3 regions of the Enterobacter sp. K510 genome follow, and region 3 is predicted to be linked to each of the others. Evidence: predicted binding sites of a transcription regulator. Region 3 holds the regulator's gene; each other region holds the start of a gene.
What was found. Region 3 encodes CRP, which controls carbon source genes, mostly activating them, when cyclic AMP is high. Its sites were predicted from a motif close to ATGTGANNNNNNTCACAT; they were not measured.

Region 1: the regulator CRP is predicted to act here: its motif matches at 3,739-3,756, upstream of srlA (PTS glucitol/sorbitol transporter subunit IIC).
Region 2: the regulator CRP is predicted to act here: its motif matches at 3,615-3,632, upstream of azuC (stress response protein AzuC).

Annotation. Positions count from the first base shown of each region.
Region 1 covers NZ_JBNRLQ010000001.1:92,962-103,486, reverse strand. The annotation lists gene srlR (glucitol operon DNA-binding transcriptional repressor SrlR) at 1-443, opposite strand, end outside; gene gutM (transcriptional regulator GutM) at 510-869, opposite strand; gene srlD (sorbitol-6-phosphate dehydrogenase) at 991-1,770, opposite strand; gene srlB (PTS glucitol/sorbitol transporter subunit IIA) at 1,785-2,147, opposite strand; gene srlE (PTS glucitol/sorbitol transporter subunit IIB) at 2,161-3,114, opposite strand; gene srlA (PTS glucitol/sorbitol transporter subunit IIC) at 3,111-3,674, opposite strand; gene mltB (lytic murein transglycosylase B) at 3,945-5,027, shown strand; gene pncC (nicotinamide-nucleotide amidase) at 5,157-5,654, shown strand; gene recA (recombinase RecA) at 5,744-6,808, shown strand; gene recX (recombination regulator RecX) at 6,880-7,386, shown strand; gene alaS (alanine--tRNA ligase) at 7,516-10,143, shown strand; gene csrA (carbon storage regulator CsrA) at 10,386-10,525, shown strand, end outside.
Region 2 covers NZ_JBNRLQ010000002.1:402,170-412,694, reverse strand. The annotation lists gene ACQUTD_RS04585 (DJ-1/PfpI family protein) at 193-750, opposite strand; gene ACQUTD_RS04580 (non-heme ferritin-like protein) at 950-1,453, shown strand; gene ACQUTD_RS04575 (anaerobic C4-dicarboxylate transporter) at 1,635-2,978, shown strand; gene ACQUTD_RS04570 (DUF2766 family protein) at 3,079-3,330, opposite strand; gene azuC (stress response protein AzuC) at 3,448-3,531, opposite strand; gene ACQUTD_RS04560 (MFS transporter) at 3,746-5,167, shown strand; gene ACQUTD_RS04555 (RpiB/LacA/LacB family sugar-phosphate isomerase) at 5,201-5,839, opposite strand; gene yecR (YecR family lipoprotein) at 6,089-6,424, shown strand; gene ftnA (non-heme ferritin) at 6,624-7,121, shown strand; gene tyrP (tyrosine transporter TyrP) at 7,268-8,479, shown strand; gene ACQUTD_RS04535 (YecA/YgfB family protein) at 8,541-9,206, opposite strand; gene ACQUTD_RS04530 (helix-turn-helix domain-containing protein) at 9,361-10,191, shown strand; gene ACQUTD_RS04525 (LysE family transporter) at 10,085-10,525, shown strand, end outside.
Region 3 covers NZ_JBNRLQ010000005.1:357,324-367,848, reverse strand. The annotation lists gene ACQUTD_RS11445 (hydrolase) at 1-405, shown strand, start outside; gene ACQUTD_RS11440 (YheU family protein) at 406-624, shown strand; gene ACQUTD_RS11435 (phosphoribulokinase) at 648-1,517, shown strand; gene ACQUTD_RS11430 (OsmC family protein) at 1,641-2,045, opposite strand; gene crp (cAMP-activated global transcriptional regulator CRP) at 2,351-2,983, shown strand; gene ACQUTD_RS11420 (YccS/YhfK family putative transporter) at 3,037-5,121, shown strand; gene argD (bifunctional acetylornithine/succinyldiaminopimelate transaminase) at 5,164-6,384, opposite strand; gene pabA (aminodeoxychorismate synthase component 2) at 6,471-7,034, opposite strand; gene ACQUTD_RS11405 (putative adenosine monophosphate-protein transferase Fic) at 7,145-7,747, opposite strand; gene ACQUTD_RS11400 (YhfG family protein) at 7,737-7,907, opposite strand; gene ppiA (peptidylprolyl isomerase A) at 8,013-8,585, opposite strand; gene tsgA (MFS transporter TsgA) at 8,865-10,049, shown strand; gene nirB (nitrite reductase large subunit NirB) at 10,355-10,525, shown strand, end outside.

The DNA of each region.
Region 1 (10,525 bases), on a different contig from region 3:
TTTTTACGGAAAGTACCGCCCGGCATCAGGATAGTCTGCTCGTTGTCCAGCTCCGACAGGGCGTTCACGATGTGCAGGCTATTGGTCATGACCGTGATGTTATTAAAACGGCTGAGCAGGGGCACCATTTGCAGCACCGTACTGCCTGCGTCGAGGATCAGCGAATCACCATCGTGAATAAAGCCCACCGCCGTTTCGGCGATGCGCGCTTTCTGAGCGGTGTTAATCAGCGCTTTATGATCGATAGGCGGATCCGCTTCGTCCTTATTAAGCACGACGCCGCCATAAGTGCGGATCACCGTACCGGCGTGTTCGAGGATCACCAGATCTTTGCGGATGGTGGTGCCGGTGGTGTCGAACTGCTGCGCCAGTTCATCTACCGAACATTTACCCCGCTGATGCAGATGTTCGAGAATAGCGGCCTGGCGCTGACGTGGTTTCATAGGCGTTGGATCCTGCGTGAAATTGCGAACTGATAATTTCGCAAGCTAAAAGCGTTCACAACGAAATTACCCATGTTTCATTTTAAGCGCTAATGATAGAGCATTCTGACAGCGCGGATCATGGGGAAAGATCACATCAGGGTGTAATTCATCACGATGTTTGCCGGTAAGCGCGGAAATTTTTAACGGTCTGGCGAAAACCGTCAGTCCTTTCATCAGTAAGGTGTCCGTCACGCGCTGCTGTTCATCCAGCGCGACGGCGATGACCACGCGGGGCCGGAAGCGTCCACCAGCCCGCCCGACGCCGACCCGCCCGCGCTGGCACAGCTGCTCAAAGGCGCGGTTAAACTGGCGGATCTGCCAGCCGCCCAGCGCCATCTGGCCGATCCAGGCGATGGCGGCGACGGTGATAAGTGCCGTTACCATAGTGACTCCTTAATTGCCGGAATTGCCGGGTGGCGGCTGCGCCTTACCCGGCCTACGGTCATGGAGGGTTGTAGCCCCGGTAAGCGCAGCGCCACCGGGGAATGCATTCACGGGAATGAACTCAAAACATCACCTGCCCGCCGGTGATATTAATCGACTGCCCGGTGCAGTAAGACGCCAGCGGGCTGGCGTAAAACAGCAGCAGGTTAAGCACATCCTGATAATCGCAGCCGCGCTTCAGCGGCACTTTATCAATGTAATGCTGCTCCACCTGATCGGCGGGAATACCGAGCTTGCTGGCATACTGCGGGATCAGCGACTGGAACATCGGCGATTTCAGCAGATTACCGAGCATCAGCGAGTGCACGGTAATGCCGTACTCCGCCAGATCCAGCGCCAGCGACTGCGTTAACCCCACGCCGCCGAACTTGGCGGCGCTGTAGCCTGAATTGTGTTTGCTGCCCACTTTGCCGGATTTCGAGTTGATCTGGATGATGCGCCCGGCGATGCCGTCGCGGATCATCAGCCGTGAAAACTCCCGCGCGCAGAGGAAATAGCCCACCAGATTCACCTGCAACGAGCGGTCAAAATCCCCCAGCTCGACATCGCTGATAAAGGCCGCTTTGGCGATCCCGGCGCTGTATACCAGCAAATCGACGCGGCCAAAAATCTCGTCCACGCCTCGGGAGAGCGCCAGCACGCTCTGTTCGCTGGTGGCGTCGGCCCCGAAACCGTACGCCTTACCTTCGCCGAATTCGGCATTGATCTGCTGTGCGGTGCTGGCGGCTTTATCGCTCTGAATATCCACCACCGCCACACGATAACCCTCTGCGGCCAGCCCACGGCACAGGAACGCCCCTAAGGTCTGTCCTCCGCCAATGACAACGGCAACCTGATCCATACTTTTCTCCTCAACTACGCAGTAAATTTTAAAATGCAGCCCGGCTGGATCGCTGACGGCACCGGCCCGGCGACGTGCACCGTGCCGGGGAATTCCGCCTCACGCTCGCCGTCAAACCGCAGGGTGATATGACCCAGCTCGCGCAGGTTTTCGCCTGCCACCGCCCCCACGGCGGTGACGGGATAGCGCTGTTCCCCCAGCTCAAATACCGCGCCGGGTTGCAGGCTGCCGTGCATTTCGCCGTGGCAGTGAATGAAACAGAACGCCTGAATGTCGGCCGGCGCGCCCTCGCGAAAGGTGATCAGCATCTGTTCGTCCAGCGCCTCCGCTGCGCTGTCGCCAATATGGGTGATGGTGGTCTGGTAGATCACGGACATCGTTTATGACCTCTTATTGATAGATGAAACCTGAAACAAACCAGGCGATAAGGACGGTAGGCGCGCCGGTGAGAAAACGGCTGACCAGTACAGAAGGAACGCCGACGCGCACCGTGTCCTGACGCGCTTCCGCCAGCGACAGCCCGACCGGGATGAAGTCGCACGCCGCCTGGGCGTTAATCGCAAACAGGGCGGGCAGGGCGAGATGCGGCGGGATGTGCCCGAGGCCAATCTGTACGCCGATCAGTACGCCAATCACCTGGGCGATGACTGCGCCGGGGCCGAGGAAGGGCGACAGCAGCGGGAAGGAGCAGATCAGCGCCAGCGTCACCAGCCCCAGCGGATGGCTGGCGAGCGGGGCGAGGCCGTGGGCGATCCAGTCGCCCAGACCGGACGCCATGATGATGCCGATCAGCGCCGCGACGAACGCCATAAACGGCAGGATGGTTTTCAGCACCGTATCAATGGTGTCGCGCCCGGCCTGAAAGAGTACCGCCACCGCCGAGCCCATCCCCATGCCGACCTTCGCCAGCAGGCCGTCGCTCTGCTCGGTGATCTTCTTACTGGTGTCGTAATCCCGCGGCGCAGGATTTGCCGTGGCGGCCTGTTCGTGACGAATGTTTTCCTCTTTCACGCCGGAGACGTAAATGTCTTCGGTGATGTACTGCGCCAGCGGGCCGGACTTGCCGGTGGCATGAATATTCACCGTCGGAATACGGCGTTTCGGGTAGATGCCGCAGCGCAGGGTGCCGCCGCAGTCGATCACCGCCACGCCGATCTCTGCTTCCGCAGGTTCTCCCTCTTTGAAGCCGTCCACCGCCTGCCAGCCGGTGAGCTGCGCCAGCTTGTCGACGATGGCCGGGCGCGTTCCGGCCGTGATATAGACGATTTTTTTCGGCGTGGCGGCGTCAAACATCAGCGGGCCGCCCCAGCCGCCGGTGCCTTTTTCAATCACAATGCGCGTCATGATGTTGCTCCTGCCAGGCGGACTTTCTGCTCCAGTTGAATGCCCATTTTTTTCTCAAAAATGGCGGTGGTGAGGTCAGTGACCCAGCCGCGAAAGAAGTTGGTGACGAGGCCGACCAGCAGGTAGCTCACCGCCAGCGGGCCGAGGGGTAAACCCAGCGTAGTGAGGCCGCTGGCGATGCCCAGATAGACAAACAGTTCGCCGGGGTTAATGTGCGGGAACAGGCCATTCATCGAGTGGCAGCTATAGGACGCGGCGGCGTAATAGCTCGGCTTGTATTTTTCCGGCATAAAGCGGCCCAGGCTTAGCGTCATCGGATTACAGAACACAAAGGTGCCGACCAGCGGCAGCAGCAGATAGCGGGTAACGGGATTACCGGCGCAGCCCTGCGCCAGTCGTTCGATACGTTGCTGACCAATAAAGTTAATCAGCGCGTTCATGATCACCAGCAGACTGATCAGCAACGGCAGAATGCCCGTCACCATGCCGGTAAATACTTCGCCACCTTTCTGAAACAGCCCGATAAACCACTCGGCGCCGTGCGTGATGGTTTCGATCATTCTTTTCTCCTCCAGGGTAGGGTCTTTTGCACGGCTAATAATAATCACTTTGAAAGGTTTGAAAGTGTTATTCAGATCTCATTATGAAAGATAAAATGATCGAAATGAAAGATTTTAAGGAAAAGAAGGGGAGTAAACGTTCGTTTTGCAAGATTTAGGCGGGGCGCAGGAGAATGTTGCGGCGACTTCTCTTTGCCGCTTCCTTGTGGACAGGCAGATGCTTTACCATAATTCCCTCTCGCCGAATTCGTTATCTTATATGGATGTCCCATGTTTAAGCGTCGTTACGCAGCTCTTTTACCTGTGCTGGTTCTGCTCTCCGCCTGTAGCAGTAAACCAAAATCCACTCAGGCTCCCGCCACTGCGGGCACGCCGCCTGCCGGCGGATTCCTGCTGGAGCCGCAGCATACTATGCTCAATCCGGCCGGCGATTTTGCCAACAACCCGGCGGCTGAACAGTTCATTGATATGATGGTCAGCAAACACGGTTTTGACCGTCAGCAACTGCATGAGATCCTCTCGCAGGCGAAGCGCCTTGATTCCGTGCTGCGCCTGATGGATCGCCAGGCGCCGACCGCCAGCGTACCCTCAGGGCCAACCGGTGCCTGGCTGCGTTACCGTAAACAGTTCATCACGCCGGATAACGTGCAAAACGGCGTAGCCTTCTGGGATCAATATGAAGATGCGCTCAATCGCGCGTGGCAGGTGTACGGCGTGCCGCCGGAAATCATCGTCGGCATCATCGGCGTGGAAACCCGCTGGGGCCGCGTGATGGGGAAAACCCGCATTCTGGATGCGCTGGCAACCCTGTCATTCGCCTATCCGCGCCGCGCCGCCTATTTCTCTTCCGAGCTGGAAACCTTCCTGCTGATGGCGCGCGATGAGAGCGACGATCCGCTCGATTTGAAAGGTTCTTTTGCCGGGGCGATGGGCTACGGACAGTTTATGCCGTCCTCCTATAAAGAGTATGCCGTTGATTTTAATGGCGACGGGCATATCAACCTGTGGGATCCGGTGGATGCTATCGGCAGCGTGGCCAACTACTTCAAAGAGCATGGCTGGGTGAAAGGCGATCTGGTGGCAGTACCGGCCATCGGGCAGGCGCCGGGGCTGGCGAACGGCTTCAAAACCAAATACAGCGTTGCGCAGCTGGCGGCGGCGGGCTTAACGCCGCAGCAATCGCTGGGTAATCATCAGGAAGCGAGCCTGCTGCGCCTCGATGTGGGCACCGGCTACGAATACTGGTACGGTCTGCCGAACTTCTACGCCATAACCCGCTATAACCACAGCACCCACTATGCAATGGCAGTCTGGCAGCTCGGTCAGACGGTGGCGCTGTCGCGCGTTAAGTAATAACGATAAAGGCCGGCGTCCGCTGGCCTTTTTTCTGAAGCCCCCTCGTAAAATCGACTTCCCGCCCCCACCTTTATTGAGAAGATGCTATCTTGTCTGCCATGTTTTTATTCACTTACGGGAGTCATGATGACAGACAGTGAATTGATGCATCTGAGCGAGCGTATCGGACAGGCGCTCAAAGCGCGGGGCGCCACGGTCACCACCGCTGAATCCTGCACCGGCGGCTGGGTGGCGAAAGTCATCACCGATATTGCGGGCAGTTCCGCCTGGTTTGAACGCGGTTTTGTCACCTATAGTAACGAAGCGAAAGCGCAGATGATTGGCGTTAAGCCCGCCACGCTGGAACAGCATGGCGCGGTGAGCGAGCCGGTGGTGGTTGAGATGGCGATAGGCGCCATTAAAGCCGCCCGCGCGGACTATGCGATCGCCATCAGCGGCATTGCCGGACCGGACGGCGGCACGGCTACCAAGCCCGTCGGCACCGTGTGGTTTGGCTTTGCCAGCGCCGCAGGCGAGGGGATCACCCGCTGTGAATGCTTCAGCGGCGACCGCGAAAATGTGCGTCGTCAGGCCACGGCTTATGCCCTGCAAACGCTATGGCAACAATTTCTACAAAACACTTGATACTGTATGAGCATACAGTATAATTGCCGCAACAGTTAAGAATTCCCGGTTGAGCACCACCTGCTTTACCCGGCATGACAGGAGTAATAATGGCTATCGACGAAAACAAACAGAAAGCGTTGGCGGCAGCACTGGGCCAGATCGAAAAGCAATTCGGTAAAGGCTCCATCATGCGCCTGGGTGAAGACCGTTCCATGGATGTGGAAACTATCTCCACCGGTTCGCTTTCTCTGGATATTGCACTGGGCGCAGGCGGTTTGCCGATGGGCCGTATCGTAGAAATCTACGGGCCGGAATCCTCAGGTAAAACAACCTTAACCCTTCAGGTTATCGCGGCGGCGCAGCGTCAGGGTAAAACCTGTGCGTTTATCGATGCTGAACATGCGCTGGACCCTGTCTACGCACGTAAGCTGGGCGTGGATATTGATAACCTGCTGTGTTCTCAGCCGGATACCGGTGAGCAGGCGCTGGAAATCTGTGACGCGCTCGCGCGCTCAGGCGCCGTTGACGTGCTGGTGGTTGACTCCGTTGCAGCGCTGACCCCGAAAGCCGAAATCGAAGGCGAAATCGGTGACTCTCACATGGGCCTCGCGGCACGTATGATGAGCCAGGCGATGCGTAAACTGGCGGGTAACCTGAAGCAATCCAACACGCTGCTGATCTTCATCAACCAGATCCGTATGAAAATTGGTGTGATGTTCGGTAACCCGGAAACCACCACCGGTGGTAACGCGCTGAAATTCTACGCTTCCGTGCGTCTCGACATCCGCCGTATCGGCGCGGTGAAAGAGGGCGATAACGTAGTGGGCAGCGAAACCCGCGTGAAGGTTGTGAAGAACAAGATCGCCGCGCCGTTCAAACAGGCTGAATTCCAGATCCTCTACGGGGAAGGTATTAACTTCTACGGCGAGCTGGTTGACCTGGGCGTGAAAGAGAAGTTCATCGAGAAAGCAGGTGCATGGTACAGCTACAACGGTGAGAAAATCGGTCAGGGTAAAGCGAACGCCACTACCTGGCTGAAAGAGAACCCGGAAACGGCTAAGGAAATTGAGAAGAAAGTGCGTGACGCGCTGCTCAGTAATCCGGATACCAAGCCTGACTTCACCGTTGATGACAACGATGAACACGCGAAAGAAGGCGACGAAGATTTCTGATAATCTTATGTAACCGATAAAAAGGGCTGCTTATGCAGCCCTTTTGCTATTCCATTTCCAGCAGGTGTGCTATGTCTGATTCTGATACTACGCCCCGTCGTTCCGCCTATGCCCGGTTACTGGATCGGGCAATGCGTATCCTCGCGATGCGCGATCACAGTGAACAGGAATTTCGCCGCAAACTCACCGTGCCCGTTATGACCAAAACCGGGCCGGAGCCGGTGGATGCCAGCGAAGAAGATATCAATAACGTCGTTAACTGGTGCTTTGAAAACCGCTACCTTGATGACGATCGTTTCGCCCGCCAGTTTATTGCCAGCCGCGGACGCAAAGGTTACGGCCCGTCGCGCATCAGCCAGGAGCTAAACCAGAAAGGCATTGGCCGGGAAGCCGCGCAGGCGGCGATGCGCGAGTGTGAGATTGACTGGACGGCGCTGGCCCGCGAGCAGGCCTACCGCAAATATGGCGAGCCGCTGCCCACCGCCTTCGCCGATAAAGTGAAAGTACAGCGATTTCTGATGTACCGCGGCTTTATGATGGAAGATATTCAGGCGCTGTGGCGAAATTTTGATGATTGACTGCATACGGGATTTTACTTCGCAGTAAAGAAAACTTATCTTATTCCCACTTTTTCCGGTAGTTGGCGGCGGTCTCTACGCAGTCAACCGCCGGCTACGATAATACGTTAGCTTGATTTCAGGATAATTATGAGCAAGAGCACCGCTGAGATCCGTCAGGCGTTTCTCGACTTTTTCCATAGTAAGGGCCATCAGGTAGTTGCCAGCAGCTCCCTGGTTCCAAATAACGACCCGACTCTGCTGTTTACCAACGCCGGGATGAACCAGTTCAAGGATGTATTCCTTGGTCTCGACAAGCGTAATTATTCCCGCGCGACCACCTCGCAGCGCTGCGTGCGTGCGGGCGGTAAACATAATGACCTGGAAAACGTCGGTTACACCGCGCGTCACCATACCTTCTTCGAAATGCTGGGTAACTTCAGCTTCGGCGATTACTTCAAACACGAAGCCATTCAGTTCGCATGGGAACTGCTGACCGGTGAAAACTGGTTTGCCCTGCCGAAAGAGCGTTTGTGGGTGACCGTGTACGCCACTGACGACGAAGCGTACGACATCTGGGAAAAAGAAGTCGGCATTCCGCGCGAACGTATCATCCGCATCGGTGATAACAAAGGCGCGCCATACGCTTCCGACAACTTCTGGCAGATGGGTGACACCGGTCCGTGCGGCCCGTGCACCGAGATTTTCTACGATCACGGCGATCACATCTGGGGCGGGCCTCCGGGTAGCCCGGAAGAAGACGGCGACCGCTACATTGAGATCTGGAACATCGTCTTTATGCAGTTCAACCGCCAGGCCGACGGCACCATGGAACCGCTGCCGAAGCCGTCCGTGGATACCGGTATGGGCCTTGAGCGCATTGCCGCCGTACTGCAACATGTGAACTCTAACTACGACATCGATCTGTTCAGCAAACTTATCGAAGCCGTAGCGAAAGTGACGGGCGCGACGGATCTGAGCAACAAATCCCTGCGCGTCATTGCCGACCATATTCGTTCCTGTGCCTTCCTGATTGCGGATGGCGTGCTGCCGTCGAATGAAAACCGTGGCTATGTGCTGCGCCGCATCATTCGTCGCGCGGTGCGTCATGGCAACATGCTGGGCGCGAAAGACACCTTCTTCTACAAACTCGTCGGTCCGCTGATCGCGGTAATGGGCGCGGCAGGCGAAGATCTGCAACGCCAGCAGGCGCAGGTTGAGCAGGTGCTGAAAACCGAAGAAGAGCAGTTTGCCCGCACGCTTGAGCGTGGCCTGGCGCTGCTGGATGAAGAGCTGTCGAAGCTGACCGGCGACACGCTGGACGGTGAAACCGCCTTCCGTCTGTACGATACCTACGGTTTCCCGGTGGATCTGACCGCCGACGTGTGCCGTGAGCGTAATCTGAAAGTGGACGAAGCGGGCTTCGAAGCCGCAATGGAAGAGCAGCGCCGTCGCGCGCGTGAATCCAGCGGTTTTGGCGCCGATTACAATGCGATGATCCGCGTTGACGGCAGCACCGAATTCAAAGGCTACGACCACCTTGAGCTGACCGCAAAAGTCACCGCGCTCTTTGTCGACGGTAAAGCGGTAGACGCCATCACAGCCGGTCAGGATGCGGTGGTGGTGCTGGATGAAACGCCTTTCTACGCCGAATCCGGCGGTCAGGTGGGTGATAAGGGCGAGCTGAAAGGCAATGGCTTCACCTTTACTGTTACCGACACGCAGAAATACGGTCAGGCGACTGGTCACCAGGGCAAACTGGCGTCCGGCGTGCTGAAGCTGGGCGATGGCGTAAAAGCGGAAGTTGACGAGGCTCGCCGCGAACGTATTCGTCTGAACCACTCCGCCACGCACCTGATGCACGCCGCGCTGCGCGAAGTGCTGGGTACGCATGTGGCGCAGAAAGGTTCTCTGGTTAACGACAAGATCCTGCGCTTTGACTTCTCGCATTTCGAAGCGATGAAACCGTCAGAGGTCCGTGCGGTTGAAGATCTGGTGAACGCGCAAATCCGCCGCAACCTGCCGATCGAAACCAATATTATGGAACTGGAAGCCGCACGCGCGAAGGGTGCAATGGCGCTGTTCGGCGAGAAATATGATGATCGCGTGCGCGTGCTGAGCATGGGCGATTTCTCAACGGAGCTGTGCGGCGGGACTCACGCCTCACGTACCGGTGACATTGGCCTGTTCCGTATTGTGTCGGAATCGGGCACCGCCGCTGGCGTGCGTCGTATCGAAGCCGTCACCGGCGAAGGGGCGATTGCCAGCCTGCACGCGGAAAGCGATCAGCTGCATGACATCGCGCAGTTGCTGAAAGGCGACAGCCAGAACCTGGGCGAGAAAGTGCGCAGCGTTCTGGATAAAACGCGTCAGCTTGAGAAAGAGCTGCAACACCTGAAAGAACAACAGGCAGCCCTGGAGAGCGCAAGCTTGTCCAGCAAAGCCGAAGACATCAATGGCGTGAAGCTGCTGGTCAGTGAACTGGCAGGCGTTGAGCCGAAGATGCTGCGTACCATGGTCGACGATCTGAAGAATCAGTTAGGTTCTACTATAATCGTGCTGGCTACGGTGGCAGAGGGTAAGGTTTCTCTGATTGCGGGTGTGTCTAAGGATGTGACCGACCGCGTGAAAGCAGGGGAACTGGTAGGAATGGTAGCCCAACAAGTGGGGGGCAAAGGGGGCGGTCGACCGGATATGGCGCAAGCCGGCGGTACCGATGCGTCAGCGCTTCCCGCAGCACTGGCCAGCGTTAAAACCTGGGTAAGTGCGAAGCTGTAAATAACGAAAAAGCGCAGGCAAATGCCATGACTCAGGTTATGGCATTTTTGCCACTACGCTTTTGATAACGATAAAGTCAGGTTGAAGTTGTGTATATCGGCTAAACTTACGTTTAACAGAAAGTAATAGTGGTGATAGCTGTCGCTTCAGATACTGGTCATCACATACTTTTTTGACGTTTATGATGGATAATGCCGGGATACAGAGAGACCCGACTCTTTTAATCTTTCAAGGAGCAAAGAATGCTGATTCTGACTCGTCGAGTTGGTGAGACCCTCATGATAGGGGATGAGGTCACTGTGACTGTTTTAGGCGTTAAGGGCAACCAGGTACGTATTGGGGTCAATGCTCCTAAAGAAGTGTCCGTTCACCGTGAAGAAAT
Region 2 (10,525 bases), on a different contig from region 3:
GGAAATTAATCATCCATAGGAGAGCGCCATCACACCGCAGAATTACAGTAATTGCGTACATAAATTCAGCGGAAAATGACATAAAAAAAGGCGTATTTGTCGGACAATTGCGGCGGGCGCCAGCTAAATTATCCATAACGTCAGCCAGCTTATCCTTGTCGCCCGGATGCGTTGCACATCCGGGCCTGTTCACTACCAGGGATAATAGATATGTTCGGCGTGTTCGCGCACCGGCGCGTCGTCACCCAGTAAGCGTGCCGATACCGTGAGCGCAAAATCAAATACGTGCCCCAGGCCTTTGCCACTGATCAGATTGCCATCTTCCACCACCGGCGCATCCACATATTCGCCGTTTTTCACGCCCTGCCACAGATCGCCGGAGCAGACGTAGCGCCGCCCGTTCAGCAGATCGTTACCCCCCAGTACGCGCGCCGCCGCCGAACAGATCGGGCAAATCAGTTTACCTGCCGCATCGTGCGCCTTCACGAACTGGATCACCTCCGCACTGGCCGCCAGATTGACGCTGCCCTGCGGCCCGCCCGGCAGCACCACGGCGTCGTACAGCGTCTCCAGCCGCTCAGTGAGGGTGCTGTCCGCCACCATAGGGATAGCATGATAGCTTTCCACCGCGCGGGAGCCAGCGCAGGCCAGGGTTTCCACCTCATTATGCAGACGACGCAGAATATCGATGGTGACAATGGCTTCGGCTTCTTCAAATCCCGGTGCGAGTAATACCGCCACTTTTTTCATTTTTTATTCCTTCAGGTAAGAGTTAACTTCACCATAAACTTAATTTCAGTAAAATTAAACTGCCAGTTCAAAGCTATCGCACCTAGACCTTATCGCCGGTAAATTTCTGCCGTTTCGCCTAAGTGCCTCACAGGTCACAGTAATTATCCGTGCGATCTTTCTATGCTGTAGTCAGTTACTCATAACAAGGATATTTGCTATGGCTATTGTCGGAATGGTTCAAAAACTCAATACGCAAATGAATCTTGAGTTCCAGGCATCCAGTCTTTATTTGTCGCTCAGCGAATGGTGCGCCGGACACAGCCTGAACGGAACCGCCACTTTCCTGCGTACCCAGGCGCAGGGCAATATCACGCAAATGATGCGCGTGTTTGAATATATGAAACGCGAAGGGGCGAATCCCATCGTAAAAGCTGCCGAACCCTTCCATGACGACTATTCCACCCTTGAAGATCTGTTCACAAAAATGCTTGAGGCGTATTCCCAGCGCTGCGCCACCCTCGCCCGCTTAACGGCGGAAGCGGCGGCCATGAACGATGCCTGTACGCTGGAATTTTTGCGGCAGCTGGAAAAAGAGCAGCAGCAGGACGGCCTGTTGTTGCAGACCATTATGGAAGAAGTGCATAACGCGCAGCAGTCGGGTATGGGTTTACCCCAAACCGATCAGCATTTACTTAATATCGTTAACTTCCGGCAGCATTAATCCACCACTGTTACTCAGCCCCGGCCCGCGTCGGGGTTGTTAATTTTTGCGGCTCAATGTTGCAGGAATGTGCATAACCCTTTGATTACCCGCGTTTTAACAAAGTCGATCTGGCTCGCAAAGATCAACCTTACAAAATGTAATGATTTAGAGCATCAATGTTTAATTACACAGGTGCTTCATGATCACTCTTGAATTTATTGTCATTATCCTCTGTCTGCTGGTGGGTACCCGCTTCGGCGGCATGGGCCTCGGCCTGATCAGCGGTATCGGCCTGTTCATACTGACCTTTGTGTTTGGCCTGCAACCGGGTAAACCGCCGGTTGACGTGATGCTGACTATCCTGGCGGTGATCGGCTGCGCCGCCACGCTGCAAACCGCCGGCGGGCTGAACGTGATGATGCAGTTTGCCGAGCGACTGCTGCGTCGCCACCCGCAGCATATTACATTGCTCGCGCCCTTCACCACCTGGACGCTGACGTTTTTGTGCGGCACCGGGCATGTGGTCTACACCATGTTTCCCATTATCGCCGATATCGCACTGAAAAAAGGTATCCGCCCGGAGCGCCCGATGGCGGTGGCGTCGGTGGCTTCACAAATGGCCATTACCGCCTCGCCCGTTTCGGTGGCGGTGGTGTCGCTGGTCTCTATTCTGGCGGCGCAGCACGGCATCGGGCAGGCGTGGAGCATCCTCGAGATCCTCGCCGTCTCCGTGCCGGCCTCGCTGTTTGGCGTGGCCGTCGCTGCGCTGTGGAGCCTGCGCCGGGGTAAGGATCTGGCGGAGGACGCGGAGTTCCAGCAGAAATTAACCGATCCGAAACAGCGGGAATTTATCTACGGCAGCAGCGACACCTTAATGAATCAGCGCTTCCCGAAGCAGGCGTACTGGTCAACCTGGATCTTCTTCGCCGGTATCCTTGTGGTGGTATTACTGGGCGCGTTGCCGGAACTGCGACCCTCATTTGAGGTGAAGGGCAAAATGACGCCGCTGTCGATGAACCTGGTGATCCAGATGATGATGCTGATTGCCGGGGCGGTGATGCTGATCGTCTGTAAGGTGAATGCGTCGACCATTTCCAGCGGCGCGGTGTTCAAGGCCGGGATGGTGGCGATTTTTTCGGTGTTTGGCGTGGCGTGGATGAGTGACACTTTCTTTCAGGCGCATCTGGAGGAGTTAAAAGTGGCGCTGGAGGGCGTGGTGCAGAATCATCCCTGGACCTACGCGATTGTGTTATTCCTGGTGTCCAAGCTGGTCAACAGCCAGGCGGCGGCACTGACTGCCGTTGCGCCCATGGCGCTGATGCTGGGCGTCGAGCCAAAAATGCTGCTGGCGTTTTTCCCGGCGTCATACGGCTATTTTGTACTGCCGACCTATCCGAGCGATCTGGCCTGTATCGGCTTTGACCGTTCAGGCACCACCCGCATCGGGAAATTCATCATCAACCACAGCTTTATTATTCCGGGGCTGATTGGCGTCAGCTGTGCCTGTGTGGCGAGCTATGCGCTGGTGATGGCGCTGTTCTGATCCTGCCGGCGGGGTCGCCCCCGCCTTTTTTCAGCGCGGCTTCCGCGCCCGATCTTCGAAAACATCCGTTTGAATAATTCAAAACGAAGGTTTACTTTAGCTAGTGCGCCTCGCCCTGCGGCGTGAACTTCAGCTCAATCAGCGCAATGGCTTTCTGTATGGCGCGGCGGGTCACCGGATCGGCGGCAGCCGGGTGGGTGGTGAAATCGATGGTTTTCAGCTGCTGCGACATTTTCTCACGCACTTCAACCGGCGCGATAACGTCAATGATGTCGAGGATTTGTTTGATCACCAGCTGGCAGGCGACAACGTCAGATACCAGTTCTTGATCGGCACTCAGGGATTCAGACATGGAAGGCTCCTTTCAGTAAGGACGCCATAGTAGCGGGAAGCGCTGCGAAAAGGTAGTTTGCCCGGCCTGCACAGCGTACATCAGATATAAAAAAACCTGCCGCAGCAGGTTTTTTTATCAGAACATCGCGCCAGGCGGGACGTCTTTGAAAGTTTTGCAGTAGGTTTCAAAAATGCTTTTCAGGATCTTACGCAGTTTCATCTTTTGCTCCGGTGAAATTTGTTATGCAGGTGTTATGTTTCTGTGTGCACATAATATGACCTGCATCACAAAAATCAACCAGTTTGTGAAGCCCATCACATTAAAAAACGCATTGATATTTTAGTTTTTTTTTAAAATGCATGATAAATCCGTGGGTTACGGATATTTCATTTCTGTAAAAATTTAAAATTTTTTTTAAAATGGCAGACCAAAAATGAGTGACAGCACCCAACCGGAGGCCAGACGCGGCGTTTCTCCCGCCGCGCTGCTGGTCGCCGGGGCGTTTTTTATGGAGTTTCTCGACGGTACGGTGATCGCTACCGCCCTGCCGGACATGGCGGAAAGTTTCGGCGTCGACGCCGTCGATCTGAATATCGGTATCAGCGCCTATCTCATCACCCTGGCCGTGTTGATCCCGGCCAGCGGCTGGATCGCCGACCGCTTTGGCGCGCGGAAAGTCTTTGCCTCGGCGCTGGCAATCTTCACCCTCGCCTCGGTGTTCTGTGGCCTCGCGGTCAGCGTGGAGTGGTTTGTCGCCATGCGTATTTTACAGGGCATCGGCGGCGCGCTGATGGTGCCGGTCGGACGGCTGGCGGTATTGCGCACCACACCCAAGCATCTGCTCATCACCGCCATCGCCACCCTCACCTGGCCCGCCCTGGTCGCGCCGATCATTGGCCCACCGCTGGGCGGCTTTATTACCAGTTTCGCCAGCTGGCGGTGGATCTTCTTTATTAATGTACCGCTGGGGCTGATCGCCATTGCGCTGGCGCTGCGCATCATTCCGGATATTCGCGAGGAGGAGCGGCGGCCTTTCGATATGCCCGGTTTCCTCTCCACGGCTATTGCGATGGTCAGCCTGGTGTATGCCATGGAATCGCTGGGCGCGCAGCAGCCGCAGGGGTGGCTGACGGCGGCGATGTTGCTGCTGGGCGCGGGCACGCTGTTTTATGCGCTGCGCCATTTTCAGCGCGCCCGCTGGCCGATGATACGTCTCGATGCCATGCAGGTGCCGACCTTCCGCGTGACCATGTATGGCGGTTCGCTGTTTCGCGCCTCCATCAGCGCCGTGCCTTTTCTGTTACCGCTGATGTTTCAGGTGGGCTTTGGTATGGACGCCTTTCATGCCGGGCTGCTGGTGCTGGCGGTGTTTGTCGGCAATCTGACGATAAAACCCGCCACCACCCCGCTTATTCGCTGGCTGGGATTCAAAAAACTGCTGCTGATCAACGGCGCGCTCAATGTGCTGGCGCTGCTGGCCTGCGCCTTCCTGACGCCCACGACGCCGGTGTGGGTGATCCTGCTGGTGCTCTATCTCGGCGGCGTATTTCGTTCAATACAGTTTACCGGCGTCAGCACGCTGGCCTTCGCGGATGTGCCTTCGGCGCAAATGAGCTATGCCAATACGCTATTCAGCACCGCGACACAGCTGGCGGTGGGGCTGGGCATTACGCTGGGGGCGATTGGTATTCGTATCGGCGAACGGGTTGGCGACTGGCTCTCGCTTGGGGAGGTGCCGGGGATCAGTTTTCGCCTGGCGTTCGTGGCTATCGCGCTGATTTGTCTGGTGGGCATGGCGGATACGCTGCGGCTGACGAAAGATGCCGGCAGTGCGGTGTCGAATAAAAAGAGATAAAAAAAGGCCAGCGAACGCTGGCCTTTCGGGATGTTATGCGAGCATTTCACGTACGAAGGCTTCGATCTCTTTATCCTGGCAGTTTTCGAAGAAACACTCCTGGAAACGCTGGCCGGAAACGGCGGTTTTCACCAGCTCCGGATCGATGGCGCGCAGAGTGTCCAGATAGTTATCTTTTACCACGGCGGCTTTCACCTGGTTCAGAATGCCCGCGTTACGCACCTGCGGCTCTTTACGCTCCGGCGGATACCCTTCGCCTTTGCGGCCGGTGAAGGCTTTTTCGAAGATAAAGCGCACGTTCAGCTCTGCGCCCCAGCCAAAACCTTTAGCGAACGGCAGCGCCAGCGCGTTACCGTTGTTGATCTGCGCAAACAGGAAGGCATCTGCCGGATCGATGCAGTAGCCGCAGTTCACGCCCGGATGGATATTCAGCGACATCAGCGCGCCCTGACCGGTGCCGCAACCGGCAATCACGAAATCAACGGCTTTAGAGTTCAGCAGGATGCTGGCCATGATGCCTAAGTGGATGTAGGTCAGGTGATGGTCATTCTCGTCGCTCATGCCGACGTTGAAAACCGGGAAGTTCTTCTCATCCGCGACGGTTTTCAGCTCTTTAAGGATAATGGCGTTTTTGGCAGCCTGGCTGTTTTCCATCATCAGTGCAATTTTCATTGTGTCTTCTCCTGAAGCGTTGCGGGATGTCCCGCCGTGAATAGCGAACGTTTTAGAAACCTTACTACTAAGCAAACATACTTTCAAATTTAGTGAAAAATCGTTTTAAAAAGTTGTGAGGTGCTCACAGTTTTCCCCGCTTCGCTGGCCGTTACAATTAGTAAGGCCAGAAAATCCGGCTATTCAGGCTATTGGGCGGGAAAGAGAGGTTGTAGGATGAGAACATCGAAACTGAATCAGAGCGATACCATGAAGAGTATGCTTTTAGCCGCCGCAGTACTGCTGCTGGCAGGATGCACCATCACTAAAGAGCCGCAGGTGAGCGAGGTCATTCAGACTACCGGTGTGGTACGACTGAATTTTAACGAAGCCATGCTACAAAATGCGCGCTTTGATGAGTATACCACCCACGGCACCGCCACGCGTCAGTGCCAGCAAATGGGCTATGCCACCGCCGCTGCATACGGTCAGCCGATCCGTACCTGTAGCGTATTCAGCGGTTCACTGTGCCTTAATGAAAAGATCACCCTGCAATACCAGTGTCAGGGGCTGGCGCTGTCGCCTGCCGCCACCGGCTATTATTAATCTTTACCACCTGCGTTATTACGCAGGTGGCGCTTATTTATAATAAAAAGAATTATTCTCAGGTAATTTAACCTTCACATCTAATGCGTATTATTCACATTACCATTCAAATTAATTATTCTATTTTACCTTTTGCAAATAATTAAATAACAAATTATAGTGGCGCCATTATTCATTGCGCACTTCCTGGAGCCGTATCATGCTTAAAGCAGAAATGATCGAAAAATTAAATGAGCAAATGAATCTGGAGCTTTACTCCTCTCTGCTTTATCAGCAGATGAGCGCCTGGTGCAGCTACCACAGCTTCGAAGGCGCGGCAGCCTTCCTGCGCCGCCACGCGCAGGAAGAGATGACCCACATGCAACGCCTGTTTGATTATCTGGCCGATACCGGCAGCCTGCCGTGTATTAATACTATTCCATCGCCGGTTGCGGAATATGCGTCTTTAGACGATCTGTTCCGTTCCACTTATGAACACGAACAGCTGATCACGCAAAAAATTAATGAACTGGCGCACGTGGCAATGACCACGCAGGATTATCCGACCTTTAATTTCCTGCAATGGTATGTGGCCGAACAGCACGAAGAAGAAAAATTATTTAAATCTGTTATCGATAAACTATCGCTGGCGGGTAAAAGCGGCGAAGGTTTGTATTTCATTGATAAAGAACTTTCCACGCTCGATGCCCAAAAGTAATACTTCAGGCGGTGACACTGTCACCGCATTAAACCTCTGTAAACATTAAATTACACCGCGTGTAACGCCCGTTTGACGAGGCTGTCATTTTCCCTTACTCTGCGCCGCATATTCGAATGTGCAATGGTTTATGGGCAGAGGAAAGCGTGAAGAATCGGACGCTGGGTAGTGTTTTTATCGTCGCGGGAACGACAATCGGGGCCGGTATGCTGGCGATGCCGCTGGCGGCGGCTGGGGTGGGATTTGGCGTAACCTTAGTGCTGCTGTTCGGCCTGTGGGCGCTGATGTGTTATACCGCTCTGCTGTTGCTTGAAGTGTATCAGCACGTCCCTGCCGATACCGGGCTGGGTTCGCTGGCGCGTCGCTACCTGGGCCGCTACGGTCAGTGGCTGACCGGTTTCAGTATGATGTTTCTGATGTATGCCCTCACCGCAGCCTATATGACAGGCGCGGGCGAGCTGCTGGCGGCAAGCCTCGGCTCCTGGCTCGACATCACCGTTTCACCGGTCGCCGGTGTGCTGTTGTTTACCCTGATTGCGGGCGGCGTCGTCTGCGCGGGCACGTCGCTGGTGGATCTGTTTAACCGCTTTCTGTTCAGCGCCAAGATCCTCTTTCTGGTGGTCATGCTGGCGCTGTTAATGCCGCACGTACACAAAATCAATCTGCTGACGCTGCCGCTGGAGAAAGGGCTGGCGCTGTCGGCAATTCCGGTAATTTTCACCTCCTTTGGTTTCCATGGCAGCGTGCCGAGCATCGTCAGCTACATGAATGGCAACATCCGTAAGCTACGCACGGTATTTATTACCGGCAGCGCCATTCCGCTGGTGGCCTATATTTTCTGGCAACTGGCGACGCTGGGCAGCATCAACTCCTCCACCTTTATGGGATTACTGGCGGATCAGGCCGGGCTGAACGGGTTATTACAGGCGCTGAGAGAAGTGGTCGCCTCGCCGCACGTTGAACTGGCGGTGCATCTGTTCGCCGATCTGGCGCTGGCCACTTCCTTCCTTGGCGTGGCGCTGGGCCTGTTTGATTACCTGGCGGATCTGTTTAATCGTCGTAATAACGTTGCCGGACGTTTACAGACCGGGGCGATCACCTTCCTGCCGCCGCTGGCTTTTGCCCTTTTTTATCCGCGTGGGTTTGTGATGGCGCTGGGTTATGCCGGTGTGGCGCTTGCCGTGCTGGCGCTGCTGATCCCGTCGCTGCTGGCGTGGCAAAGTCGTAAGCATAGTCCGCAGACGAGTTATCGCGTCAGCGGTGGCAAGCCTGCATTAGCGCTGGTGTTTTTGTGTGGGATCGCGGTGATTGCCGTGCAGTTCTGTATTGCAGCCGGATTATTGCCGGAGGTGGGTTAACGGCGCTTCTTTTATTGCCGGGTGGCGCTGCGCTTACCCGGCAAGCTGGTGCAAGTGACTATCAGTGCAGGCAGCACTGCTTGAATTTTTTACCGCTGCCGCACGGGCAAGGGTCGTTACGGCCCACTTTTTCACCGGCGGTGAACGGCTTCGCCACTTCAATTTCCTGCTGATTGTCGGCCCAGTAATCGTACAGCGCCAGCGCCGCAGGTTTAATCGCCTCTATGCTCTCTTCAAAGGCTTCCGGCGTCATCTGCTCCACACGTTCGAAGTTCTCTTCTTTACCGTGCAGTTCAATGGCCGCCAGCGCTGGCTTTAACGGATCCGGTAAGGATGACCAGTCGCTCAGGCTGACGCCGCGCAGATAACCGAAGCACCACTCTTCCACAATGGTCAGCTCCTGATCTTCCACGTCGCGCGTTCCAAACAGCGGTTCAAACTGTTCCGGATACTCGGCCAGACGATCGCCGATATCGTCCATATGCTGGAAAGCGAGCATCATGAAACGCTCCATCTCCTTTTCCGACGACCAGTTCGGCACCTTGTCAGCACCGCCCCACAGCGCCACCAGCCACTGGCTCGGCTCAACCGGCACCGGCGAGCTCAGCACCGCAGTGAGTAAGCCATCCAGCTCTGAGACATCCATAATGGACGCTTCCGTACCGTACTTCATCAGTACGTCTTCCAGCCATTCCAGCTCTTTCTCGTTCAGGGGTCCGGTTTTCATTGTGCATATTCCTCGGTGAGGTGCGAAATACGCACCGTAAAAAAGGAATTTTAACACAGGTGGGGTGCAAAATTATTGGCGATACTGAGGTAACTGTGTTCTCCTTTCTACCCTGCACAAATAGTTACGCCGATCGGTTTAAGGATCTCACCCTATGTTCAACAGACACAGCCACCATTCTGCTGAATTCTGGCGCGATCCGGCGATGGAGCATGTAGAGACGCGCCGCGCCTGTCATAGCCGGGCGTGTTATAAGGCGCACAGTCATCCCACCTTTTCTGTTGGCGCAGTGGATACGGGCGGTAGTCATTTTACCGGCGTGTCAGGCGGTCCGACTGCTCTGCGCCCCGGCATGATGGTTTTTATTCCCGCAGGCTGTGTTCATGCCTGTAATCCCCTGCCCGATGATTGCTGGAGCTATCAGATGCTGCATCTGGATGCTGACTGGCTACGCCAGTTACTGGCAGAAACTGGTCCTTCCTCAGCAGGCCTTATTCGCGAAAATGAAATTCGCCTCACGGATAACCAGACGGTCTATGCCCGGTTTTGCCAGCTTAATGACACCCTCTTTTCAGCGTCCACTTCAGAAGACAAAAATGCCGCGCTAATAGAATTTATCGGTGACTGCGCCTGTGAGAATGCTCTGGTGGAAACTTTTGCCGCACAGCTACCCCAGGGCAACGGGACACTGGCACGGGTGATCAGCCAGTTGCAGGAAACCGAATGCCCGCCCGTGCCGCTTGAAGAACTGGCGAAAATCTCTGATATGAGCCGTTATCAGTTCATCAGAGCATTTCGCGCCGCTACCGGCATGACGCCGCATGCCTGGCAGCTCAATATCCGTGTAAATCAGGCGCGCCGCTGGCTTCAGTCAGGTTATGAAATTACTGATATTGCCTATCGACTGGGTTTTGCCGATCAAAGTCATTTTCAGCGGGTATTCAAAGCGCATACTGGCGTCACGCCAGGCTGTTACCGGTCCTGACTCCCTGCAATTTTATTCAATACTATCATCCTGTCAGCCTGCATCCTGTAGGAAAAATTTCTTAGAGGGTGATGGCATGATGCAGCAATTTCTTCTGGTGGCAACCGCACATTTTCTGGCGCTACTTTCCCCCGGCCCGGATTTCTTTCTGGTTGCGCGTTCCTCAATTAAAGCGGGCTGGCGTCATGCCGCCTTTGTCTGTCTGGGAATAGCTGTCGCAAACGGGGTGTTTATTCTTGCGGCCTTCAGCGGTATCACGCTTTTCCGCTCCGGCAGCGCAGGATTTATCGCCATTCAGCTCGCTGGCTGTGGCTATTTGTTGTATGTAGGCCAG
Region 3 (10,525 bases):
CTGAACCTGTTAAAGGGCAACGCGATGCGTAAGCTGAAGGCGTATCCGGATTCACTGCCGGTGGATCTTGCCCGCCTGCGTCGTATGCGCCGCATCCGGGATTTTGACGATCTGATCACCGCGCGTATTCACGGCTTTACCGACGCCATCGACTATTATCGTCAGTGCAGCGCCATGCCGGTGTTGCCGAGCATTCGCAAGCCGACGCTCATCATTCACGCCAAAGACGATCCATTTATGGATCATAATGTTATTCCGGCAGCGGGTTATTTACCGCCCAACGTGGAGTATCAGTTGACGGAACATGGCGGGCACGTGGGCTTTGTGGGCGGGACGCTGCGCCGCCCGGAAATGTGGCTGGAAAAGCGCATTCCCGACTGGCTGACAACATATCTGGAGGCGTAAATGATTATCCCCTGGCAGGATCTGGCAACAGAGACGCTCGACAGCCTGATCGAGAGCTTTGTCTTGCGTGAAGGCACCGATTATGGTGAACATGAGCGTTCACTTGAACAAAAGGTCGCCGACGTTAAGCGCCAGCTGCAAACCGGAGAAGCGGTGCTGGTGTGGTCTGAACTGCATGAAACGGTGAACATCATGCCGAAGAAGCAGTTTCGCGAATAAAACCAGTTTTAGGGAGCGTTGCTATGTCTGCCAAACATCCGGTGATTGCCGTAACGGGTTCCAGCGGAGCCGGAACCACCACCACCAGCCTCGCGTTTCGTAAGATTTTCGCGCAACTGGATCTGCGCGCCGCAGAAGTGGAAGGCGACAGCTTTCACCGTTACACGCGCCCGGAAATGGACATGGCGATCCGTAAAGCGCGCGATGCCGGACGGCATATCAGCTATTTCGGCCCGGAAGCAAATGACTTCGGGCTGCTGGAGCAGACTTTTATCGAGTACGGGCTGACCGGCACCGGCCAGTCGCGCAAATATCTCCATACCTATGATGAAGCGGTGCCCTGGAATCAGGTGCCGGGCACCTTCACGCCGTGGCAACCACTACCTGAACCTACCGACGTGCTGTTTTATGAAGGGCTGCACGGCGGCGTGGTGACGCCACAGCAGGACGTGTCGCGCCATGTGGATCTGCTGGTCGGCGTGGTGCCGATCATTAACCTGGAGTGGATCCAGAAGCTGGTGCGCGATACCAGCGAGCGCGGGCATTCACGGGAAACGGTGATGGATTCGGTGGTGCGGTCGATGGAAGACTACATCAACTTTATTACGCCGCAGTTTTCCCGCACGCACATTAACTTCCAGCGCGTGCCGACCGTGGATACTTCCAACCCCTTCGCCGCGAAAGCGATCCCGTCGCTGGACGAAAGCTTTGTGGTGATCCATTTCCGTAATCTGGAAGGCATCGATTTTCCCTGGCTGCTGGCGATGTTGCAGGGCTCATTCATTTCCCACATCAATACATTAGTGGTGCCGGGCGGAAAAATGGGGCTGGCGATGGAGCTGATCATGCTGCCGCTGGTGCAGCGGCTGATGGAAGGCAAGAAAATCGAGTGATTTTTGTGTGCCGGATGGCGGCGTGAACGCCTTATCCGGCCTACAGATTAAGCTTTTGTAGGTCGGATAAGCGTAGCGCCATCCGGCAGGGTTAGCGCAGCGCCACCCGACGCGCACCAAAAATCACCCCTCAATCACCTCAAACGAATGGGTGATATTGGCGGCTTTTTCCAGCATCAGCGCCACCGAGCAATACTTCTCTGCCGACAGATCCACCGCGCGGGAGACCGCCGCTTCTTTCAGCGCTTTGCCGGTGACGATAAAGTGCAGATTGATGTGCGTGAACAGGCGCGGCGCCTCTTCACGGCGCTCGGAGGTCAGTTTGACTTCGCAATCCGTCACATCGTGACGCCCTTTTTGCAGAATGGATACCACGTCAATGGCGCTGCATCCCCCGGCGGCCATCAGCACCATCTCCATCGGGCTTGGCGCTTTATCGCCTGAGTTGCCGTCCATCAGGATCTGGTGGCCTGAAGCGGACTCGCCCATGAACGTTAAACCTTCTACCCATTTGACTCTTGCTTGCATTTTATTCGCTCCGGCGCGGTAAATTTCCCTTCAGATTACGCGCACATAACAATTCTCGCAACGGAAGGCGACCTGCATCATGCTGAAGCGAGACACCAGGAGACACACAGCAAAAGCTATGCTAAAACATTCTGGCTGCTACAGTGATACATTGACGTTGCACATGTATGCAGACGACATCAAACATTAAAGGCTGGATTTTCGAACGGCCACTTCCCGGGAACAGGGAAGCATATGATTGCAACCCCAGAGGCAGAGTGTTCATCCTGGCTCTGGAGCCAGCTTATAACAGAGGATAACCGCGCATGGTGCTTGGCAAACCGCAAACAGACCCGACTCTCGAATGGTTCTTGTCTCATTGCCATATTCATAAGTACCCGTCGAAGAGCACGCTGATTCACCAGGGTGAAAAAGCGGAAACGTTGTATTACATCGTTAAAGGCTCAGTGGCAGTGCTCATCAAGGATGAAGAAGGTAAAGAGATGATCCTCTCTTACCTCAACCAGGGAGATTTTATCGGTGAACTGGGCCTGTTTGAAGAAGGTCAGGAGCGCAGTGCCTGGGTACGTGCTAAAACCGCTTGTGAAGTGGCAGAAATCTCGTATAAAAAATTCCGTCAGCTTATCCAGGTGAACCCGGATATTCTGATGCGCCTGTCTTCCCAGATGGCGCGCCGCCTGCAGGTGACGTCCGAGAAAGTGGGTAACCTCGCCTTCCTCGACGTGACTGGCCGCATCGCGCAGACGCTGCTGAACCTGGCCAAACAGCCGGACGCCATGACCCATCCGGACGGTATGCAGATTAAAATCACCCGTCAGGAAATCGGCCAGATCGTTGGCTGCTCCCGTGAAACCGTCGGCCGCATCCTGAAGATGCTGGAAGATCAAAACCTGATCTCTGCGCACGGTAAAACCATTGTGGTTTACGGAACCCGCTAAGCCCCTCAAACGGCGTATTGCATCTGCGAGACGCCGTTTTTGTTTGCATTCTCATGTGGCGCAGGCTGATCTATCACCCGGAAATTAACTACGCCCTGCGACAAACGCTGGTGTTGTGTCTCCCTGTGGCCATCGGCCTCGCCTTCGGGCACCTGCAACAGGGGCTGCTGTTTTCACTCGTTCCTGCCTGCTGCAACATTGCCGGGCTCGATACCCCCCATAAACGCTTTTTCAAACGCCTGATCGTGGGCGGCTCGCTGTTTGCGGGCTGTAGCCTGGCGGTGCAGCTACTGCTGGCGGAGAATATCGCCCTGCCGCTGATCCTCGGCGGGCTGGCGCTGCTGCTTGGCGTCACGGCGGAGATCAGCGCCCTGCACGCGCGCCTGCTGCCGGCGTCTTTGATCGCCGCCATCTTTACCTTAAGCCTTGCCGGAAATATGCCGGTATGGGAGCCGCTGCTGATTTACGCCTCCGGCACGCTGTGGTACGGGCTGTTTAACTGGCTGTGGTTCTGGATGTGGCGTGAACAGCCGCTGCGCGAATCCTTAAGCCTGCTCTATCGCCAGCTGGCGGATTACTGTGAAGCAAAATACAGTCTGCTGACCCAGCATGCGGATCCGGAAAAAGCCCTGCCGCCGTTGCTGGCGCGTCAGCAGAAAGCCGTGGATCTGATCAGCCAGTGTTACCAGCAAATGCACATGCTCGCCGCCAATCAGCATAACGATTACAAGCGTCTGCTGCGGGCATTCCAGGTGGCGCTGGATTTACAGGAGCATATTTCCGTCAGCCTGCACCAGCCGCAGGAAGTGCAGAAGCTGGTGGAACAGAGTCACGCTGAAGCGGTGATCCGCTGGAGCGCGCAGGTGGTCGCCGCGCGGTTGCGGGTACTGGCGGACGACATTCTTTATCACCGTTTTCCCGAACGCTTTAACATGGATAAGCAGGTCGGCGCGCTGGAAAAAATCGCCCGCCAGCATCCGGATAACCCGGTCGGCCAGTTCTGCGCCTGGCACTTCAGCCGTATCGCCCGGGTACTGCGCACGCAACGCCCGCTGTACGTGCGCGATCTGATGGAGGATAAGCAGCGCCGCCAGCCGCTGATCCCGGCGCTCAAAAGCTATCTGTCGTTTAAATCTCCGGCACTGCGCAATGCGGCGCGCATTGCCGTGATGCTCGCCATCGCCAGCCTGATGGGGATCGCGCTGCATCTGCCCAAGCCGTACTGGATCCTCATGACGGTGCTGCTGGTGACGCAAAACGGCTATGGCGCGACGCGGGTGCGTATTCAGCACCGGGCGGCGGGCACCATGGCGGGGCTGATTATTGCCGGTATCACGCTGCATTTTCACGTACCTGAGGGCTATACGCTGCTCGGTATGCTGGTGGTGACGCTAGTTAGCTATCTGATCATCCGCAAGAATTATGGCTGGGCGACGGTGGGCTTCACCATCACCGCGGTGTATTCGTTACAGCTGCTGACGCTGAGCGGCGACCAGTTTATTGTCGCCAGGCTTATCGATACGCTGATTGGCTGTCTGATCGCCTTTGGCGGCATGGTCTGGCTGTGGCCACAGTGGCAGAGCGGGCTGTTGCGGCAGAACGCCCACGACGCGCTGGAGGCGGACCAGGAGGCCATCCGCCTGATCCTCAGCGACGATCCGCAGCCCACGCCGCTGGCGTACCAGCGCATGCGCGTCAATCAGGCACACAATACGCTGTTTAACTCGCTCAATCAGGCGATGCAGGAGCCGGGCTTTAACACTCACTATCTGGAAGATATGAAACTCTGGGTGACGCACAGCCAGTTTATCGTCGAGCACATTAACGCGATGACCACCCTGGCGCGCGAGCACACCATGCTGACGCCGGATCTGGCGCAACGTTATCTGGAATCCTGTGAAATTGCGCTTCAGCGTTGCCAGCAGCGTCTGGAATATGACGGGCCGGCAGGCTCGGGGGATGCCAATATTCTGGAAGCGCCGGAGACCTTAACCCAGGGCCCGATGAGCACGCTGGAACAGCATCTGCAACGTGTTATCGGGCATCTGAACACCATGCACACCATTTCGTCGGTGGCATGGCGTCAGCGCCCGCATCACGGCATCTGGCTGAGCAGACGCCTGCGGGGTAAATCTTAAGTTTGCAGGCCCGTGCAAGCGCAGCGCCACCGGGCAACAGGGTTATCCGTGGACGATTTTCGCGACGGCCTGCGCAAAACGCGCCATGCCCTCGTCGATGTCTCTTTCTTCCACCACCAGCGAGGGCGCAAAACGCATCACGTCAGGCCCGGCGTTCAGCACCATCACCCCTTCGCTGGCGGCCGCATACAGGAAATCACGGGCGCGACCACGGTATTGCGGCTTCAGTTCTGCGCCAATCAGCAGCCCCATACCGCGAATATCGCTGAACACATTGTACTGCTCATCGATCTGTTGCAGATGTTTAACAAAGCGCTGGCGTTTTTCGCTCACCCCCTGCAACACCTCCGGCGTATTGATAATATCGAAGGCCGCGCCCGCTACCGCGCAGGCCAGCGGGTTACCGCCGTAGGTGGATCCATGGGAACCGACGTGGAAAGCACTGGCGATCTCCTGGGTAGTCAGCATGGCGCTGACCGGGAAGCCGCCGCCCAGCGCTTTGGCGCTGGTGAGAATATCCGGCGTCACGCCGTAGTGCATATAAGCAAAGAGTTCACCGCTGCGGCCCATGCCGCACTGCACTTCATCAAATACCAGCAGCGCCTGATGTTCATCGCACAGCTCGCGCAGCCCTTGCAGAAATTCCGGAGTCGCCGCCGTAACGCCGCCCTCACCCTGGATCGGCTCCACGACGACCGCGCAGGTGTGATCGTCCATCACCGCTTTGACCGCGTGCAGATCGTTAAAGGGCACATGGATGATGTCCGCCGGTTTAGGCCCGAAACCATCGGAATATTTCGGCTGTCCGCCCACCGACACGGTAAACAGCGACCGTCCATGGAAAGCATTGTGGAAGGCGATGATTTTCGTTTTATAGGGGCTGTGACGGGTGGAGGCGTAGTAGCGCGCCAGCTTGAAGGCCGTTTCGTTAGCTTCGGTGCCGGAGTTCATAAAGAGCACGCGCTCGGCAAAGGTGGCCTCAATCATTTTACGGCCCAGGCGCAGGGCCGGTTCGTTGGTAAAGACGTTGCTGGTGTGCCACAGGGTTTCCCCCTGGGTTTTTAACGCCTCAACCAGCGCCGGATGGCAATGACCGAGCGCCGTAACGGCAATACCGCCCGCAAAATCAACGTACTCTTTACCCTGCTGATCCCACACGCGGCTGCCCTTCCCTTTTACCGGAATAAATTCAGCAGGTGCATAAATCGGCAGAATTACTTCGTCAAATGTTGCGCGCGTAATTGCGTTTTGTTCAGTTGCCATGTCACGCCCATCCGTTTTGTGCTGTATTAATTATGAAAATATAAGCACAAAATATGCATAAAAAATCACAACAAGGCAACAAAAAATCATCGCGACAGGAAATTAGCCAGCAGTTCATGCCCCTGTTCGCTGAGGATGCTTTCCGGATGAAACTGCACGCCTTCCAGATCCCACTGCCGGTGGCGGATGCCCATTATTTCCTGCGTATCGCTCCAGGCGGTGACGTCAAAGCAGTCGGGCAGCGAGGCGGGTTCGATCACCAGCGAATGATAGCGGGTAACGGTTAACGGATTATTCAGCCCCTGAAACACGCCCTTCCCCGTATGGGTGACCGGCGAGGTTTTGCCGTGCATCACTTTTTGCGCCCGCACAATGCGCGCGCCAAACACCTGCGCAATCGCCTGATGTCCCAGACACACGCCCAGCACCGGCAGCTTGCCGGCGTAATGGCGGATCACCTCCAGCGACACGCCGGATTCATCCGGCGTACAGGGGCCGGGGGAGATCACGATTTTGTCCGGCGACAGGCTGTCGATATCGGCAAGGCTAATCACGTCATTGCGCCTGACTTCCACCTGCGCGCCCAGCTCGCAAAAGTACTGGTAGAGGTTCCAGGTAAAAGAGTCGTAGTTGTCGATAAGCAGGATCATGGTGCGGGATCTTTCAGTCAAAAAATGCGATGGGGGTAGTGTACCTGTTTTATTGCCCGGCGGCGCAGGCTTGCCGGGCCTACAAAAATACCGATCCGCCGGGCGTTGGCTTACTCTGCCTCTTTCGCTTCACTGACCACCTTGCTAAAGATTTTGGTCAGTGCAGAGAGATCGCCCATCGCGCCGCTCTGATTGGCCTGGCTCCAGGCATCCGGCTTGATGCCGCGCCAGTCCAGCATGTAACCGGCGTGGATCGCCAACTGCTCGAAGAAAATACGCTGGGCAATACCGTTACCAATGCGGAACGGGTGCAGCACGTTGATTTCGCAATAATAGTGCGCAAGGCGTTCGGTGAAGGCGTCTTTCTCAAGACCCTGCAACCAGTTTTCCACTTCCAGCTCCTGCATCAGGGCGTTGCCCTCTTTTTCGATGTAATCGAAATGGCAGAAACGCGTGTCGCCCTGATAGATGTCCACTTCGCGAATATCGCCCGCCCAGTCAAAAATATCTTGATACAGATGGCGGTGAATGGCGCACAGGTGCGGCAGGCCGGGGGTATCCGTGCCTAACGGCAGGGTGGCGGCGCGCAGCGCGGTAAACTGATACGCCGCTTCTTCCAGACGCTGTGTCTGACGAATGCCGAGCTTATTGCGCATCACATTGAGGCCGGGGTAAAGATAGGGATCGCGCCCGTCGCCAAACTTATCGCTCATGGTTCCCCCTTAACGCTTCAATGCGCGCGTTCGCTTCGTCGGCGCTCAGTTTGATCTCTTCACACTCGACGCCTTCAAGCCGTCTGCTGGCCTGGAAATTGACGTTACGCTGCTGTTCCCAGAGACGGGATTTTTGCCGGTCGGTGAGTTTTTTAGCCATGACGCCTCCCTGTTGTTGTCGCCCATGAGCCACAAGTATAAGCGGCAATCCGGCGTTGCGCAGGGAAGCGAAGAGGAGCACGGGCCGCAAAACCCGTGCAAAATGTTACGGCAGGACTTTCGCGGAAAGGATCACAACAGGTTTGGTTGGCACATTCTGGTAAGGGCCGACATCGTGCGTCTGCACCTGAGAAATCTTGTCCGCCACATCCATACCTTTCACAACTTTACCGAATACCGCATAGCCGAAATCGCGCTGACCGTGATCGAGGAAAGCGTTATCCGCTACGTTTAAGAAAAACTGGCTGGTCGCGCTGTCTTTATCCGCGGTGCGCGCCATTGAGATAGTGCCGCGGGTATTACGCAGGCCGTTATCCGCTTCGTTTTTGATCGGCGGATTGGGCTTTTTCTGCTGCATCTGCTCGTTGAAACCGCCGCCCTGCACCATAAAGCCCGGGATCACGCGGTGGAAGGTGGTGTTGTTATAAAAACCACTGTTCACATAGTCGAGGAAGTTTTGCACGGACACCGGGGCTTTCTGGCTGTTCAGCTCCAGTTCGATGTTACCGGCAGACGTGGTCAACAGAACATGGGGATCACCTTTTGCTGCCAGCGCAGCGGGGGAAATTGCAGAAAGAGCAAATACAGCTGCGACAGCCGCCAGAGTCATTTTAACCATGAGAATTCCTAAACATAGAGCGGTAAAAGAGCGAGTGGATAGATTCTAAAGAGGCGATAGCTCACAGGCCAGCCTTTTACCTAATTTTACGAAATTGAAACAGTTGTAACCTCACAAATTTATGATAAATAGCGGCCTAAAGTGTGAGCGATCTCATAATAAATACTGCAATAAGTTTCATATTCATTATTAAAGATTTAAATGTATCACTTTATTGCATAAAATCTGCCCGTTCACAGCGCTGTCAACGCGCTTTACACTTATATGCACAGGCCAGACATGACTAACAGCAACCGTATCAAGCTCACATGGATCAGCTTCTTCTCCTACGCCCTTACCGGCGCGTTGGTGATCGTCACCGGAATGGTGATGGGAAATATCGCAGAATACTTTAATCTGCCGGTATCCAGTATGAGTAACACCTTCACCTTCCTGAACGCCGGGATCTTAATCTCTATCTTCCTGAACGCCTGGCTGATGGAAATCGTGCCGCTGAAAACGCAGCTGCGCTTTGGTTTTGTGCTGATGATTCTGGCCGTTGCCGGACTGATGCTGACCCACAGCCTGGCGCTGTTCTCCGCCGCCATGTTCGTGCTCGGTCTGGTCAGCGGCATCACCATGTCGATTGGTACTTTCCTGGTCACGCAGATGTATGAAGGCCGCCAGCGTGGTTCGCGCCTGCTGTTCACCGACTCCTTCTTCAGCATGGCCGGGATGATTTTCCCGATGGTCGCCGCTTACCTGCTGGCGCGCAGCATCGAATGGTACTGGGTTTACGCCTGTATCGGCCTGGTGTACGTCGCTATCTTTATTCTGACTATCGGTTGTGAATTCCCGGCGCTGGGCAAACATGCGGCACCAGGCGACAAGCCGGTGGTAAAAGAAAAATGGGGCATCGGCGTGCTGTTCCTGTCCATCGCGGCCATGTGCTATATCCTCGGCCAGCTGGGCTTTATCGCCTGGGTTCCGGAATACGTGAAAGGCATGGGCATGGACGTCAGCGCTCAGGGCAAACTGGTCAGTGATTTCTGGATGTCGTACATGGTCGGTATGTGGGCGTTCAGCTTCATCCTGCGCTTCTTCGATCTGCAACGCATTCTGACCATTCTGGCAGGCCTGGCGGCGGTACTGATGTACCTGTTCATTACCAGCGCGGCCGACCATATGGCGTGGTTTATCATGGCACTGGGCTTCTTCTCCAGCGCGATCTACACCACCATCATCACGCTCGGCTCGCAACAGACGAAAGTGGCGTCGCCGAAGCTGGTTAACTTTATTCTCACCTGCGGCACCATCGGCACCATGCTGACCTTCATCGTCACCGGCCCGATTGTTGCCAGCAGCGGCCCGCAGGCGGCACTGTTCACCGCCAACGGGCTGTACGCGGTAGTCTTCGTGATGTGCTTTGCGCTGGGCTTCGTTACCCGCCATCGCCAGCATGGCGCAACGGCAACTGCACACTAATCTCTGCGCCCCTTTCCTGCCGGGAAGGGGCATTTTTTTGCTGTACTTCCCCGCATAAAAACACTACTCCATCCCTGTCAATGACCTCCTGATCTTAAGGAGTAGGTCGTTTTCTTAAAAACCCTGTTTTTTGCTCAGATTTTCCTCAACTCTGAAAAGCCTGACATTTCCTCAACTTAGAAAAATCCCCTGAAATCAGTCATCTACTCATTAAGGAGTAGTTAAAGGTGTAATTGATTTGCATCAATAAACGCCATTGCTGAATCGTTAAGGTAGGCAGTAATAGAAAAGAAATCGAGGCAAAAATGAGCAAAGTCAAACTCGCTATAATCGGTAACGGCATGGTCGGCCACCGCTTTGTTGAGGATCTTCTCGATAAAGCGGACGCCAGCCAGTTCGACATTACCATTTTTTGTGAAGAACCCCGTAAAGCCTACGATCGCGTTCACCTGTCTTCCTACTTCTCTCACCATACC